DNA from 4 places in the Exiguobacterium sp. s191 genome. Region 3 is predicted to be linked to each of the others. Evidence: predicted binding sites of a transcription regulator. Region 3 holds the regulator's gene; each other region holds the start of a gene.

Region 1 (3,529 bases), on a different contig from region 3:
CTTGCATGTTCGCCAGACGACGTAACAATTCCGGCTTCTGACGACGTGAAGTCTCCAAATAACCAAATGTCACTTGTGTGCTGACGGCACGCTCAACACGAATTGTCTCAGGATTATTCGCAAGCGTCCGTCCCCATTCTGCTGTCCGTTCCGGTAATGTCGCTGAGACGAATGCTAACTGACGATCGCGTAGTGCACTGTTTGCGATCCGCGTCGCCGAGTCACTCATACCACTCTCATAGATTTGATCTGCTTCGTCCAAGACGATCAATTTCACCTTATGCATCTTCAGCTTCTTCGAATCAATCAACTCAACGAGACGCCCTGGTGTTCCGACGATGATTTGTGGTTTTTTCTTCAATCGTTCATATTGTCGTTTTAATTCAACACCACCAATGAATGCACCGGATTTGATACCACTTCCTTGAGCAAACAATTGAATGACTTGATGAATTTGCATGACGAGTTCCCGTGTTGGTGCCGTGATCACGACTTGCACGTGTGGTTCTTCTACTTCAATCTTTTCTAAAGCTGGAATGACATAGGCAAGCGTCTTCCCTGTTCCTGTCGGCGCTTCCGCCAGGACATCTTTTCCTTCGCGCAACAACGGAATCGCTTGTTCTTGAACAGGCATCAACTCCGTAAAGCGTGCGCGTTCCCATGCTTCCTGTAAAAATGGTTTTGTAAAGTTCATAACGATTTCTCCTACTCTCTTAATTCCATCATGCCGTTACGTATTCGACATGATCTCCTGATGCATCACGGTATCCCCGTAATGTCTGTGTATATTCATTTCCTGCGTCGAGCAATCGAATATGGAATCGAATCTCGCTTTCACCGGCTTCTTCTTCTAAAATTTCGAATCCTTGGATGACACGATCCTGTAATTCTGCAGCGAGTGCCGGGTACTCGGCAAGACTCGCATACGTCGCTTTTACGTCAACCGGACGACGAACAAGCGCAATCCAATACGATTCATCATAGCCGATAAAGTCTTCATAATCAAAATCATCTTCAAACCGAATCCAGAATCCATCATTTTCGAATTCCGTGATCATTCCCGTTCGCGTTGAACCATCCGATCCGATTTTCAGCGAGACCCAGTCTCCTGACTGATACTCTCCTTGTTGTGTTAATGATACATACTCCATTTGGCACACCTCCACGTTCTATATTCCCTTTTTCATTGTCAACGATACGTCTTAAAAATACAAGGCACCGTAGCGTGACATTCCTCACAGTTTCAACTGTTCTAGTGAATCTTTTTCAAATCAACTCATACAGTTTCCAAAAAACCTTGAATTAGCAATCTAAAACTGTTTTTTTTAAACTATTCTCATATGAATACAGAAATAAAGAAAGCCCGTCATATCAACGTTTGTTCACTTGTTAAAACATTCACATGAACGTAAAGGGAATCACCCCTTCCTTTTGTTACACTATTCACATAAGGAACTGATGATTAGCTCAATATTAAAGGAGTGGTATCCATGTTATTAGAAAAAACGAGTGCCTGGACGAACTTTACGTCTGGTGAATGGGTAAAGACGATCGATGTCGCAGACTTCATCCGACTCAATCGCACGGAATATACAGGAGATGATCACTTTTTAGTCGGTCCGACGCAAGCAACGGAACGTCTCTGGCAACAAATTCTACAGCTGACGAATGAAGAGCGACAACGTGGTGGTGTGTATGCCGTCGATGCTAAAACACCATCAACGATCCTCTCGCATGATGCAGGGTATCTGAATCGCTCACTCGAAAAAATCGTCGGTTTACAGACAGACGAACCGTTTAAACGTTCGATTCATCCGAACGGTGGGATTCGGATGGTGAATGATGCCCTAGCTGCGTATGGCTTTGAAGCAGACGAGACCGTCACGAAAACCTTCAGCGAGTACCGGAAGACACATAACCAAGGGGTTTTCGATGCCTATACCCCTGAGATGCGCGCTGCACGTAAAGCCGGTATTATCACCGGATTACCTGATGCTTATGGTCGCGGACGGATCATCGGTGACTATCGTCGTGTTGCTTTGTACGGAACGGCACGCTTGATCGAAGAACGTAAGCAGGATTTAAAGGCACGTGGCGGGTTCTTATCTGAATCGATGATTCGCGACCGTGAAGAGATGAATGAACAGTTGCGCGCATTAACGGAATTGACCGAGCTTGGAGCTCGCTATGGTTTCGATCTCTCCCGCCCTGCAGAAACAGCACAAGAAGCATTCCAGTGGGTCTATCTTGCCTATCTTGCTGCCATCAAAGAGCAAAACGGGGCAGCCATGTCACTCGGTCGAGTCTCGACGTTCCTTGATATTTATGTCGAACGTGATCTTGCGGCTGGTCGCTTGACGGAAGAGACTGCACAAGAACTCGTCGATCATTTCGTCATGAAGCTTCGGATCGTTAAGTTCTTACGGACACCAGACTACAACGATCTGTTCTCAGGTGATCCGACGTGGGTAACGGAATCAATCGGTGGAATGAGTGAAGATGGGCGATCAAACGTCACGAAAAGTTCATTCCGCTTCTTACACACTCTCTCGACACTTGGTCCGGCACCGGAACCGAATCTAACCGTTCTCTGGTCTACTCAGCTTCCACGCGGATTCAAGGAATTCTGTGCGAAGATGTCGATCGTTTCAAGCTCGATTCAATATGAAAACGATGATTTGATGTTACCGGTTTATGGAGATGATTACGGCATCGCTTGTTGTGTCTCCGCGATGAAGATCGGGAAACAGATGCAGTTCTTCGGTGCGCGAGCAAACCTGGCAAAAGCATTACTTTATACGATCAATGGCGGAATGGACGAGAAGCTCAAAATCCAAGTTGCCCCAGCTACACCACTAATGCTCGACGAAGTACTCGATTACGAAACCGTCATGGCGGCTTATGATCGTCAACTCGATTGGCTCGCAGAACTGTACGTCAACACACTGAATGTCATCCACTACATGCATGATAAGTACAGCTACGAACGGATTGAAATGGCTTTACATGATCCAGAAATCTTACGGACGATGGCATGCGGTATCGCTGGTTTATCGGTCGTCGCTGACAGTCTATCCGCCATCCGTTACGCAACAGTTCGTCCAATCCGAGATGCGGATGGGATTGCAGTTGATTTTAAAATCGAAGGCGAGTTTCCGAAGTTCGGGAATAACGATGAACGGGTGGATCAGATGGCGGTCGATCTCGTCACACTGTTCATGGAGAAAATCCGTAAACATCCAACGTATCGCAATGCCCTTCCGACGCAGTCTGTCCTGACGATTACTTCAAACGTCGTCTATGGTAAAAAAACAGGAAATACGCCAGATGGACGCCGTGCGGGTGAACCATTCGCACCGGGTGCTAACCCGATGCATGGACGTGACACTAGAGGAGCTGTCGCCGCACTGACATCTGTCGGAAAATTACCATATGAACATGCGCTCGACGGGATTTCCTACACGTTCTCGATTGTTCCAAAAGCACTTGGTAAGGATGAGCCCACACGTATTCGCAATACGGTCGGATT
Region 2 (3,529 bases), on a different contig from region 3:
GCACGTGCGATTCGGCTCGAGTCAACGCCATTCAATAAATCTGGATCTTCACTAACGACCGATAAGAACGCAGTCTTTTCTTCTGCCAGTTGGTCGTAACGTGCTTTTAACCAATCTGGGAACGTATCAAACGACTCTTCCGGTGCATCGAAATAACGGATTTTCGTCATCTCATCATCTGACCATTGTACATACACTTGCGTAGCTCCTACTTCATAGGCGACACGCGTGATTTCACGAACGAGCGGCAAATTTTCGATTCCAGCACGCACCTCGAGTTGTTGTCCTGGTTGTAGATTAATTCCCGTACGCACGGCTAAAGACGCGTATTGTTGTAATTCTGCTTGTGTCGGCATTATGTAATCCCCTTTCTTGTATCTTTATTTTCACGAAATAGTTGCAATTTTGCAAGAAATAAGGCGAAACTAGAAAGAGAAGAGAAGGAGGCATCACCATGGAATTCACACCCGGCGATTTTAAATCGGCTTATACGTATTTTCACCGACAGGCACTCGACCTCGTTGGTGATGAAAAAGCACAGCAAGAATTGTTAGTTCGAGCAGAAATCGGACTTGCGCACTTGACGCAAGATATTGCGTCTACAGAAAGCTCGGACATCGAACGCGAGGCAGAACTCGTCCTTTATTTTCAATTAAAACAACTGCTTGAAATGCTTCGTGCTCTCTATCAGAAAAAATTCGAAATGCATGCGGAGCAGGAACAATTGTTATTGACGGCCGTTCTGTACTTCACGTCTCCTGTTGACGCCTTACCGGACGATAACGTCCTCGGGCTCTTCGATGATGCACAGATCGTCGAAACGATTTATGAAGAACTGGCTGCAGACGTCGATCGCTTTCAACATATGGAATAAAAATAGGCAGCTGTCGCAACAGCTGCCCTTTTTTATGCGTTTTGCTTCGAAGCGATATGAACAGGTGTCGTGGATTGACGTGATTCATCTACCTCTAGTTTTTCTTTATTCAACCACGTATAGATCATTCCCATGAAGACAGCTCCACCAATGATGTTTCCAGCTAGAGCGGGTAACAGGTTATGCATCGCTCCGGCAAATGTGATCGTATCCGGGTGTGGTACGACTAACGCAATGGAGAACAATGCCATATTGGCGATGACGTGATCAAATCCAGATGCGAAGAATACTGCAACAAGTACCATCATCATCATGATTTGCGCTAATTCATTCTTCATATTTTTCGGAATGAAAATCGCTAAACAGACCATCCAGTTACAGAAGATAGCTCGTGTGAAGATTTCCCACGTCGTATGGTGGATCTTCGTCTCTGAGACAGAAAATAACCAGTTGTTCATACCAAGCTCTTGGATGATTCCTGTTTGGGAAAAGAGTAGCGCAAACGCTAATCCGCCAAGTCCATTTCCGATTAGACAGATCAACCAGACCTTCATCGTATCCATCTTCGTCGTATAGCCACGCATCGTCGCCGTCGTGAAATACATCGTATTTCCTGTGAACAGCTCTGCCCCACCGTAAACGATCAGGACAAGCGCCACTCCGAAGGTCAGTCCACCGACAAGTGTCGCAACAGGTGACTCCGCCATATATAGACCGTTAATTGCTTTTAAAGTAAAAATGATTGCAAATCCAATGAAAATTCCCGCTAACATGGCACGAACTAAGTACTCGAGAGGACGCATTTGTAGCATGCGCGTCGACTTGATTGCTTTATTCCGTAATCCTTCTAATGCTTCTACCTCGTTCATCGTAGAAACCTCTCTTTCTTTTGTTCAACACTTCACAATGTTTGTTCATTTATTATCATACTTCCATCTTAAAAGATGTTCAAGTATTGAATAGACCTGTTTTATCGTTTTTATAAAAGAACGAGATGTAAACGATATCATTGTGTCAAGATTGTGAAAAATGCCTTTTCTTGCTTTATACAACTAATTAGTTTGGATCTGTAGTCGTGATGCGAAGAGTTCAAAGAAGGTGTTTCGTCTTGAGGCATCGAGCACATAACCATCAATGACGACACGATTAAAGCGTCTAGAAGAGGAAGTAGCTCGTTCGATATCGGTCGGAGTGTAGGCGTCGAATGTTTTCCGGTCCATCGTAAAATCTGCATCTGAATACGGATCCGTGTAGTGAATTTCGAGATCGGTCAAATCAGGAATCGTTGAAAATAAAACAAGCGTATGATGCATCAGAATTTTAGATAACCGAGCCTTTAAAAAATCCTGATTCACCTGTAGTGTCCCGGTATCGGTACCAATCCAAGCTTGTCGCTCTTTTCCTGTCACTTCATAGGCAAGACGTAACGATTCTCCTTCGACATCTACCTGTTTTAATTCTGATGAGAACGGAAGTTGTTCGGCTAATTGACGAACCGCTACCGTATTCATCATCGAGGCACCCACTTGTCTCGCTACAAGATCACCATCATGCCAAATGGATGATTGATTTTTTTCATTGGGTTGTTCGAAAAGACGAATCCCAACTAGTATTCCTAAGCAGATACAACCAAGAATCCATAACATTTTCTTCATTTTCATCACCTTCCTAAAAAAACATACCCTTTTTCATCTTTTTTCATAAGAAGGGTTGAAATTTTATGCATATGAGCGTACTCTTGCATGCAGATACTCACAGAAGGAGGAGCATGAGGTCACTCATCATATTGCCATGACTACAACACACCCACAGAAAAAGAGAGTTGAAAAAATCAGTTTCTTAATCATTGGTACGTTGCTGTATTCCCTTTACATCAGCCTACTACTATCTCCAAATGATATCGGATCAGGCGGTATCATGGGGATCACGCTCATTATTCAAGAGCTCTTCCACACGCCAATCGGATTAACGCAATTGCTCTTAAACATTCCCCTCTTCCTTTTAGGTTTCCGTTTCCTACGCAAACGATTCATGTTCTTATCTGGAATTATTGTCATTGCTTCTTCCTTTTTAATTGACTGGATCCCGACTCAAATCGTTCCGGAATCTCTAAACGATCCGCTCGTCGCTTCCATCTTTGCTGGTCTAGTCTCTGGTCTTGCAATGGCATTGATCTTCTTCGGTGGTGCTTCAACTGGAGGGCTTGATATTCTTGGAAAGTTTTTCTTTGCTCGTTTTCATAACTGGCCACTTCCTCGTATATTTCTGATGCAAGATCTTGTCATTTACATCCTTGTATGGTGGGTATTCGATCTTAAACACGTTATGTATGCTCTCATCATGAGCTTTGTTCGCGCCAAAGCCCTTCAGACGGTTTACAGTTTCTATTCTGCTTCTAAGCAATGTATCATCATTTGTGAGAAAGCAGATGAAATCAATGAAGTCATTACAAAAGAACTCGGTCGTGGTGTCACGATTCTCGATGCACGTGGAGGATACTCCAACCGAACGAAAAAAATGGTCTATGTCGTCGTTCAAAATAATGAAATCGTCCGTTTGCAAGAAATCGTCTCTTCTGTCGAGCCGAATGCATTCGTTACATTCTCAGAAATCCATACTGTCTTCGGCAATTACAAGGAACATTCGTATTCGTTT
Region 3 (3,529 bases):
TTTAGTTTAATGAATTTAATGGAAATAAACAATTTATATTTGCCTATTTTTTTAATTTATTTGTTTTACATGACATTTTATATTTTTAAGGAATTAAACTGGGAGTAAAATAAAAACTCCTCGAAGCCTCGAGGAGTTAGATGTTTGGTATTGGTGGAGACTATCGGGATCGAACCGACGACCTTTTGGCTGCCAGCCAAACGCTCTCCCAGCTGAGCTAAGCCCCCATGAATTATCTTTAGTATACGTATCACTAACTGCTTTATCAATATAAAAATAACGCTTTCATAAAAAAGAATTCCTTCCAAAAATCGTCGGAAGGAATTCACGATTCATTTATTCAATTCACGCATCAAATCCGCCTGTCGTTCAAGCTCTGCCTGTTGCTCGAGGATCAAGACTTTTTTGTACGTTCGCGCAGAAATCAAGATGCTGATCTCATAGAGAACGAACAATGGCACCGAGATCATCAAGTGTGACGTCACGTCCGGCGGTGCGATCAATGCCGCAACGACGAACAGCGCAAAGTACGCATATTTCCGATTCTTTCGCATGAAATATGGCGTCACGAGACCCAGACGTGTCAGGAACATCGTCACGACCGGCAATTGGAAAAGAAGACCGAACGGCATCGTCAACCGGATTAAGAAACTGAAGTAGTTCTCCACTCCGATGACTTGTTCGATTCCGAGCTCTTTCCCGAGATCCGTTGAGACTTCAAGCAAGAAGGGAAGCAACCAGAAATACGAGAAGGCTACGCCAGCCAAAAACAGAAAGAAGATGACCGGAATATACGTCAATGTCGCTTTTTGCTCCTTGTCATAAAGTCCTGGTCGGACGAATGCCCAGAGTTGATACATCCAGAACGGTGACGCTAAAATCAGCGCAATAATGAACGCAAGATTCAAATACAACATTAAAGGATCGGCGACGTTGAAGGCATTCAAACCGATACCGAGCTCTTTTAAGTCTGCTTGCAAGAAGCGGACGAGCGGTCGGACGAGCGGAAATGCGACAGCGAACAGGACGACGACGATGATAAGCGACCAGACGATCCGCTTTCGGAGTTCGTCAAGGTGCGACGTCATGCTTTGCTCTTGATCAACCGTCATGATTCAATCACTTCTCTTTCGGTTCGTCCTTTTTATCGTCGTCCATGATGCCGTTCGTGGCATTCTTGAACTCTTTCAATGTCTGACCAGCAGCACGTCCGAATTCTGGTAACTTCTTCGGTCCAAAGATGATCAACGCGACGACCGCGATTAATCCGATGCTCGCAGGTCCGATACCTAGTGTGAGCGGAATAAGGTTTTCCATTATGATTTCACTCCTTCAGCTGATTGCGAATAATGCTTCATGAAATAAACTAACGACTGCAACTCGATCGATAAATCAATGTGATGGACCCGGACGCTCGCTGGCACGTTCAACCGCGCTGGCGTAAAGTTCAGGATGCCTGTCACACCATACTCGACTAACTCATCCGCTACTGACTGCGCGAACTGGGATGGAACCGTCAAGATGGCAACATCGACCTGATTCGCTTCGATTTGTTCTTTCATGTCCGAAACATGATAGATTGGAACGTCATGCGTCGTTGTTCCGACCTTCTCTTCGTCCGCATCAAACGCAACGACTATCCGAGTACTATTATTCTTTAAAAAGTTATAATTTGCAAACGCTGTTCCGAGATGACCGACCCCGATTAAGGCAACATTCGTCACCTCATCTTGATTCAAGGTTTTGCGGAAAAACGTTAAGAGATGTTGAACGTTATATCCATACCCCTTCTTCCCTAATGCCCCAAAGTAGGAAAAATCGCGACGAATCGTTGCTGAATCAACCTTCACCGCCTCGCTTAACTCAGCAGAAGAGACGCGGAGCTTGCCTGAATTGTATAAACTTTGGATGAAGCGATAATATAGCGGCAACCGTTTTGCTGTCGCTTGTGGAATTTTTGTGTCTGGTCCATTCATCCTGCAGTTCCCCCTTCGGCCACATCCATCGTGGCACCCAAATCTTTGCAAAAAGCTTTCTACTCTCCTTGATTGTAAACCACTTCACATAGAGTCACAAATAATATATTCCGCAGGACCTCGCGCTTTTGTTCGTGATAGACTAAAAGGTGGAAGGATGGATGGAAATGATACTCTTACAAGTCAACCAACTCTCGAAATCATTCGGCGTCGAGCCGATTTTAGAAAATATCAAATTGGAAGTACAAGAGCGCGATCGGATTGCGCTCGTCGGACGAAACGGTGCCGGTAAATCGACCTTGCTCAAAATCATTGCTGGCGAACTCAGTCATGACTCGGGCGACATCATGAAAGGCAAGGATGTCAAAATCGGTTATCTCGCGCAAGACAGTGGTCTCGAATCGAACGAGACGATCTGGAACGAGATGCTGACCGTCTTTGAACATCTCCAAGAACAAGAACGGACATTGCGCCGGATGGAAATCGAAATGGGCATGGAGCATATCTTGAACGACCCGGTCGCTTACGATCGTCTCTTGAAGACATACGATCAAGCGCAACACGACTTCTCAGAAGCGGGTGGTTATCAGTTCGAAGCAAATATCCGCTCCGTTTTGCACGGCATGCGCTTTTATCCGGATGATTACTCGCGCCGGATTCAGACATTATCCGGTGGTCAACGGACACGGCTTGCCTTAGCAAAGATGCTCCTGCAAGCACCAGAGCTCCTCATTCTCGATGAGCCGACCAACCACCTCGATATCGATACGCTCGCGTGGCTCGAAAGTTACCTCGGTGGTTATCGTGGTGCCGTCCTGATCGTCTCGCACGACCGGTACTTCCTCGACCAAGTCGTCAATGTCGTCTACGAACTGTCGCGCAATGTCTGTCGTAAGTTCACGGGGAACTATACGAAGTACTTGGAGCAAAAAGCGGCCTTGTACGATCAGGAAATGAAGCAGTTTGAACAGCAGCAAGAAGAAATCGCGAAGATGCAGGACTTCATTCAACGGAACATCGCCCGGGCGACGACGACAAAACGTGCCCAAAGTGTCCGGAAACGGCTCGAAAAGGTCGACCGACTCGATCGTCCAGATGGAGATGAGCGTAGCACGGTCCTGTCCTTCCCGATTGAAAAACAGAGCGGGAATGACGTTCTTCAAGTCAATCAACTGGCGATCGGTTACGAAGAAGCTGTCTCAAAAGACATCACCTTCCGCTTGCAACGCGGTGAATCGCTGGCACTCGTCGGACCAAATGGAATCGGAAAGTCGACGCTTCTAAAAGTCCTCGTCGGTCGCTTACGCCCCCTCTTCGGTGATTTCCGTTTCGGAACCGGCGTCTCGATCGGCTATTACGATCAAGAGCAGGCGGAACTCAATGATCGGAACCGTGTCATCGATGAGATTTGGAACGAATGGCCACTGATGCGTGAACAAGAAGTCCGGTCTGTCCTCGGGCAATTCTTGTTTAGCGGTGACGATGTCTTCAAGATCGTCCATGAGTTATCCGGTGGTGAACGCGGACGTCTCGCGCTCGCGAAACTGAAACTC
Region 4 (3,529 bases), 770 kb from region 3:
TTGGGATCATTCGTGGAAACCCGGACTGGAAAGGTGTCAAAGAACGTCTTTTCTCGGATCCGCTCTATTTAGTCGATAGTGAGTTGACGTCAATCGAACAGTTACGCGTGACGGATCGACCATTCATCCAGTTCAAGAGTGACTCAACGTACTATCAGGAAATTTTAGAATGGTGGCAAGATCGGTTCGCAAGTCCACCATCTCGGACGTTGGTCGTCGATCAAATCGAGACATGTAAGCAGATGGCTCTACATGGAATTGGATTTGCGATTTTACCCGAGTCGACGATTCAGCAATCAAATGAAGTCATGCAGCTTCCTTTAAAAACATCGTCTGGAAAAATATTAAAGCGAGATACATGGATTTTGTCTACGGAATCGATGCTTGAACTAAAACAAGTTCAAGCATTTTGGGATATCGTAAAAGAAGAAGGAGGAAGTCAGTCAGATGGAATACGCCATTGAAATGCGGCGCGCGCTTCATAAAATACCAGAACCAGGGTTCAAGGAATTTAAGACGCAAGCTTTTATATTGGAACAAATTCGTGCCTATCCACCAGATCGTGTCACGTATGACACGTTTGAAACGGGAGTTTTCGTTCGAGTGAAAGGATTGACTGGAAATCGGACAATTGGGTACCGTGCAGACATTGATGGGTTACCGATCGAAGAAGCGACAGGTCTTCCATTTTGTTCGGAACATCCAGGCTTCATGCATGCCTGTGGTCACGATATGCACACGTCGATTGCGTTGGGATTGATGAAACGAATCATTGAATTGCCGGTCATGGATGATGTCGTCTTTTTATTCCAACCAGCGGAAGAAGGTCCGGGCGGGGCAGAACCGATGATTAAAAGTCCGTTGTTTGAAAAATATCGTCCAAGTGAGATGTATGGTCTTCACGTCGCACCGGAATATCCAGTCGGTACGATTGCGAGCCGTCCCGGCGTCTTGTTCGCGAGTGCTCGAGAAGTCCATATCACGATCTATGGTCAAAGTGGTCATGCGGCCTTTCCTCATTTGACGATTGATACGGTCGTTGCGCAAGCAGCCTTAATCATGCAATTGCAAACAATCGTCAGTCGATCCATCAATCCGATGAACTGTAGCGTCATTACGATCGGAAAGGTCGATGCCGGGATTCGGGAAAACGTCATCGCCGGTAGAGCTGTTCTTGACGGTACGATGCGCGCACTCAATGGAGAAGACATGGAAAAACTGGAACGACGCGTTCGTGACATCATTCGAGGAATCGAAGCTTCCTTTGGCGTCAAGATTGATCTACAATTCGGAAATCGTTATTACGAGGTCGTCAATGACCGACACATCGTTGATAAATTTTCATCATTCGTCAAGATGAATGCGAACTACATTGAATGTGATGCAGCAATGACAGGAGAAGACTTCGGATTCATGTTGAAGGAAATTCCAGGGATGATGTTTTGGCTCGGAGTCGACAATCCGACATCTGGACTTCACCAACCAACCTTGAATCCGGATGAATCCGCGATTCCATTTGTGATTGATTTACTCGATCATTATTTCCGAGAATATGTTTAAAAAGTTTTATGAAATAATGAAGGACATTAAGCTTTCCCTTTCGAAATCAAGAATGGGAGAGCTTTTTATATATGTAAGAATAGGAGTTTTCGAACATTTTGTGAAAAAAATCACGTGCACATGTGAACAATTTGTTACATCAAACATTATAAACAGACATAAAGGATTATGTTCTCTATGATACGGTTATAGACCATATAGAGAAGTATGTTTTAGGAAGAGGGGGCTATATACATGTTCAATGATCCCGTATTGCTCAGTCGATTGTTGACAGGGCTCACATTAGCGTTTCATATTATATTCGCGACGATTGGCGTCGGGGTACCACTCATGGTACTCGCTGCTGAATTCATCGGTCTGAAACGCAAAGATCCGGATTATATTTTATTAGCAAGACGGTGGACGCGTGGATACGTCGTTACCGTCGCAGTCGGTGTCGTGACAGGGACGGCCATCGGATTGCAATTATCACTACTTTGGCCGTCACTCATGCAAGTGGCTGGTCAAACGATCGCATTACCACTGTTCATGGAAACATTCGCATTCTTCTTTGAAGCGATTTTCCTCGGTATTTACCTGTATACATGGGATCGATTCAAAAACCCATGGTTACACTGGTTGATCGGGATTCCAGTCGTCATCGGTGCGACAGCATCAGCATTCTTCATTACGACGGTCAACTCCTTCATGAACTCACCAGAAGGATTTAAGATCGTCAACGGAACGCTAACGCAAATTGAACCATTAAAAGCAATGTTCAATACAGCAACACCTACAAAAGCAACACACGTCATCGTATCGGCTTATTTGACAGTCGCCTTCATCTTGGCGGCAATCGCGGCGTTCCACTTACTCCGCAAAAAAACACTCTCAGCAGCGGAAACAGCGTATCACAAAAAAGCACTTCGCTTAACGGTTATGGCTGGATTGATTTTTGCCTTCTCGACTGCACTTGTCGGGGACTTCTCAGGGAAATACTTGGCGAAATATCAGCCAGAGAAACTCGCGGCTGCTGAATGGCATTTTGAAACGACAAGTGAAGCAGAATTGATTTTTGGTGGGATACTTGATCAGCAAGAAGACGGCAGTTATGAAATCAAGGGAGCCGTCAAAATCCCATATGCACTCTCGATTCTTGCGGGTGGAGCCCCAGATACAGAAGTCATTGGTCTAAATGAGTTCGCAAAAGAAGATCAAGCACCGCTGATCGTTCACTATTTCTTCGATATCATGGTTTCGATTGGTATGTATTTGGCTGCCATCTCTGCCTTGTTCATCTTGGCATTCCGTTTGAAAAAATTAAATCCTTATAACAAATGGATTTTAAGAGGTGTCTTCATCGGTGGACCTCTGGCGATGATTTCCATTGAAGCAGGTTGGATGTATGCTGAAATTGGTCGCCAACCTTGGACACTTTACGGCATCATGCGGACAGCAGATGCGGCGACGACATCAACTGCCGTCGGTCCGATGTTGATTCTATTCAGTGCCTTGTACTTGATGCTCGGTACGATTTGTACAGTCGTATTATTACGGATGTTCAAGAAAAACCCGGTTGGAAAAGAACTTCAAGAACTTGCTGAAAACCACCACGCACGTGGGGAAGCTATGTTCGTGGATGATAACAAGTAAGGAGGGAACGATTTGGACGTTCAAACACTAGGAATTACGGTCCTCTGGACTTTCCTGTACGGATATCTCATCGTTGCCTCAATTGACTTCGGTGCTGGATTTTACGCCTTTTATTCAAAATATACGAAGCGGGATCATTTAACGAATCGATTGATTCTTCGTTATCTCTCACCAGTGTGGGAGGTAACGAATGTCTTCTTCGTATTCTTCTTCGTCGGACTAGTCGGGTTCTTCCCGGATACCGCTTACTATTTCGGTACGGCACTGCTCGTGCCAGCCTCGATCGTTCTCGTATTGATTGCGATTCGTGGTAGCTTCTATGCATTTGCCAATTATG

The links. Region 3 encodes Rex, which represses fermentation and respiration genes when NADH is low (regulators of the CRP and FNR family bind a similar motif). Its sites were predicted from a motif close to TTGTGAAATATTTCACAA; they were not measured.
Region 1: a site for Rex is predicted at 1,387-1,404, ahead of pflB (formate C-acetyltransferase). Genes of this name have one in related genera too.
Region 2: a site for Rex is predicted at 1,764-1,781, ahead of KNQ09_RS15165 (formate/nitrite transporter family protein). Genes of this name have one in related genera too.
Region 4: a site for Rex is predicted at 1,659-1,676, ahead of KNQ09_RS07760 (cytochrome ubiquinol oxidase subunit I). Genes of this name have one in related genera too.

What each region holds. Positions count from the first base shown of each region.
Region 1 is NZ_JACSNC010000004.1:53,956-57,484, forward strand. Features, by position in the region: gene KNQ09_RS14865 (DEAD/DEAH box helicase) at 1-694, opposite strand, end outside; gene KNQ09_RS14870 (hypothetical protein) at 723-1,151, opposite strand; gene pflB (formate C-acetyltransferase) at 1,491-3,529, shown strand, end outside.
Region 2 is NZ_JACSNC010000004.1:112,927-116,455, forward strand. Features, by position in the region: gene KNQ09_RS15155 (aminopeptidase) at 1-356, opposite strand, end outside; gene KNQ09_RS15160 (YkvA family protein) at 455-874, shown strand; gene KNQ09_RS15165 (formate/nitrite transporter family protein) at 907-1,743, opposite strand; gene KNQ09_RS15170 (hypothetical protein) at 1,927-2,529, opposite strand; gene KNQ09_RS15175 (YitT family protein) at 2,666-3,529, shown strand, end outside.
Region 3 is NZ_JACSNC010000001.1:2,207,192-2,210,720, forward strand. Features, by position in the region: tRNA gene KNQ09_RS11525 (tRNA-Ala) at 152-227, opposite strand; gene tatC (twin-arginine translocase subunit TatC) at 333-1,112, opposite strand; gene KNQ09_RS11535 (twin-arginine translocase TatA/TatE family subunit) at 1,120-1,317, opposite strand; gene KNQ09_RS11540 (redox-sensing transcriptional repressor Rex) at 1,317-1,976, opposite strand; gene KNQ09_RS11545 (ATP-binding cassette domain-containing protein) at 2,144-3,529, shown strand, end outside.
Region 4 is NZ_JACSNC010000001.1:1,437,260-1,440,788, reverse strand. Features, by position in the region: gene KNQ09_RS07770 (transcriptional regulator CcpC) at 1-464, shown strand, start outside; gene KNQ09_RS07765 (N-acetyldiaminopimelate deacetylase) at 448-1,560, shown strand; gene KNQ09_RS07760 (cytochrome ubiquinol oxidase subunit I) at 1,795-3,192, shown strand; gene KNQ09_RS07755 (cytochrome d ubiquinol oxidase subunit II) at 3,205-3,529, shown strand, end outside.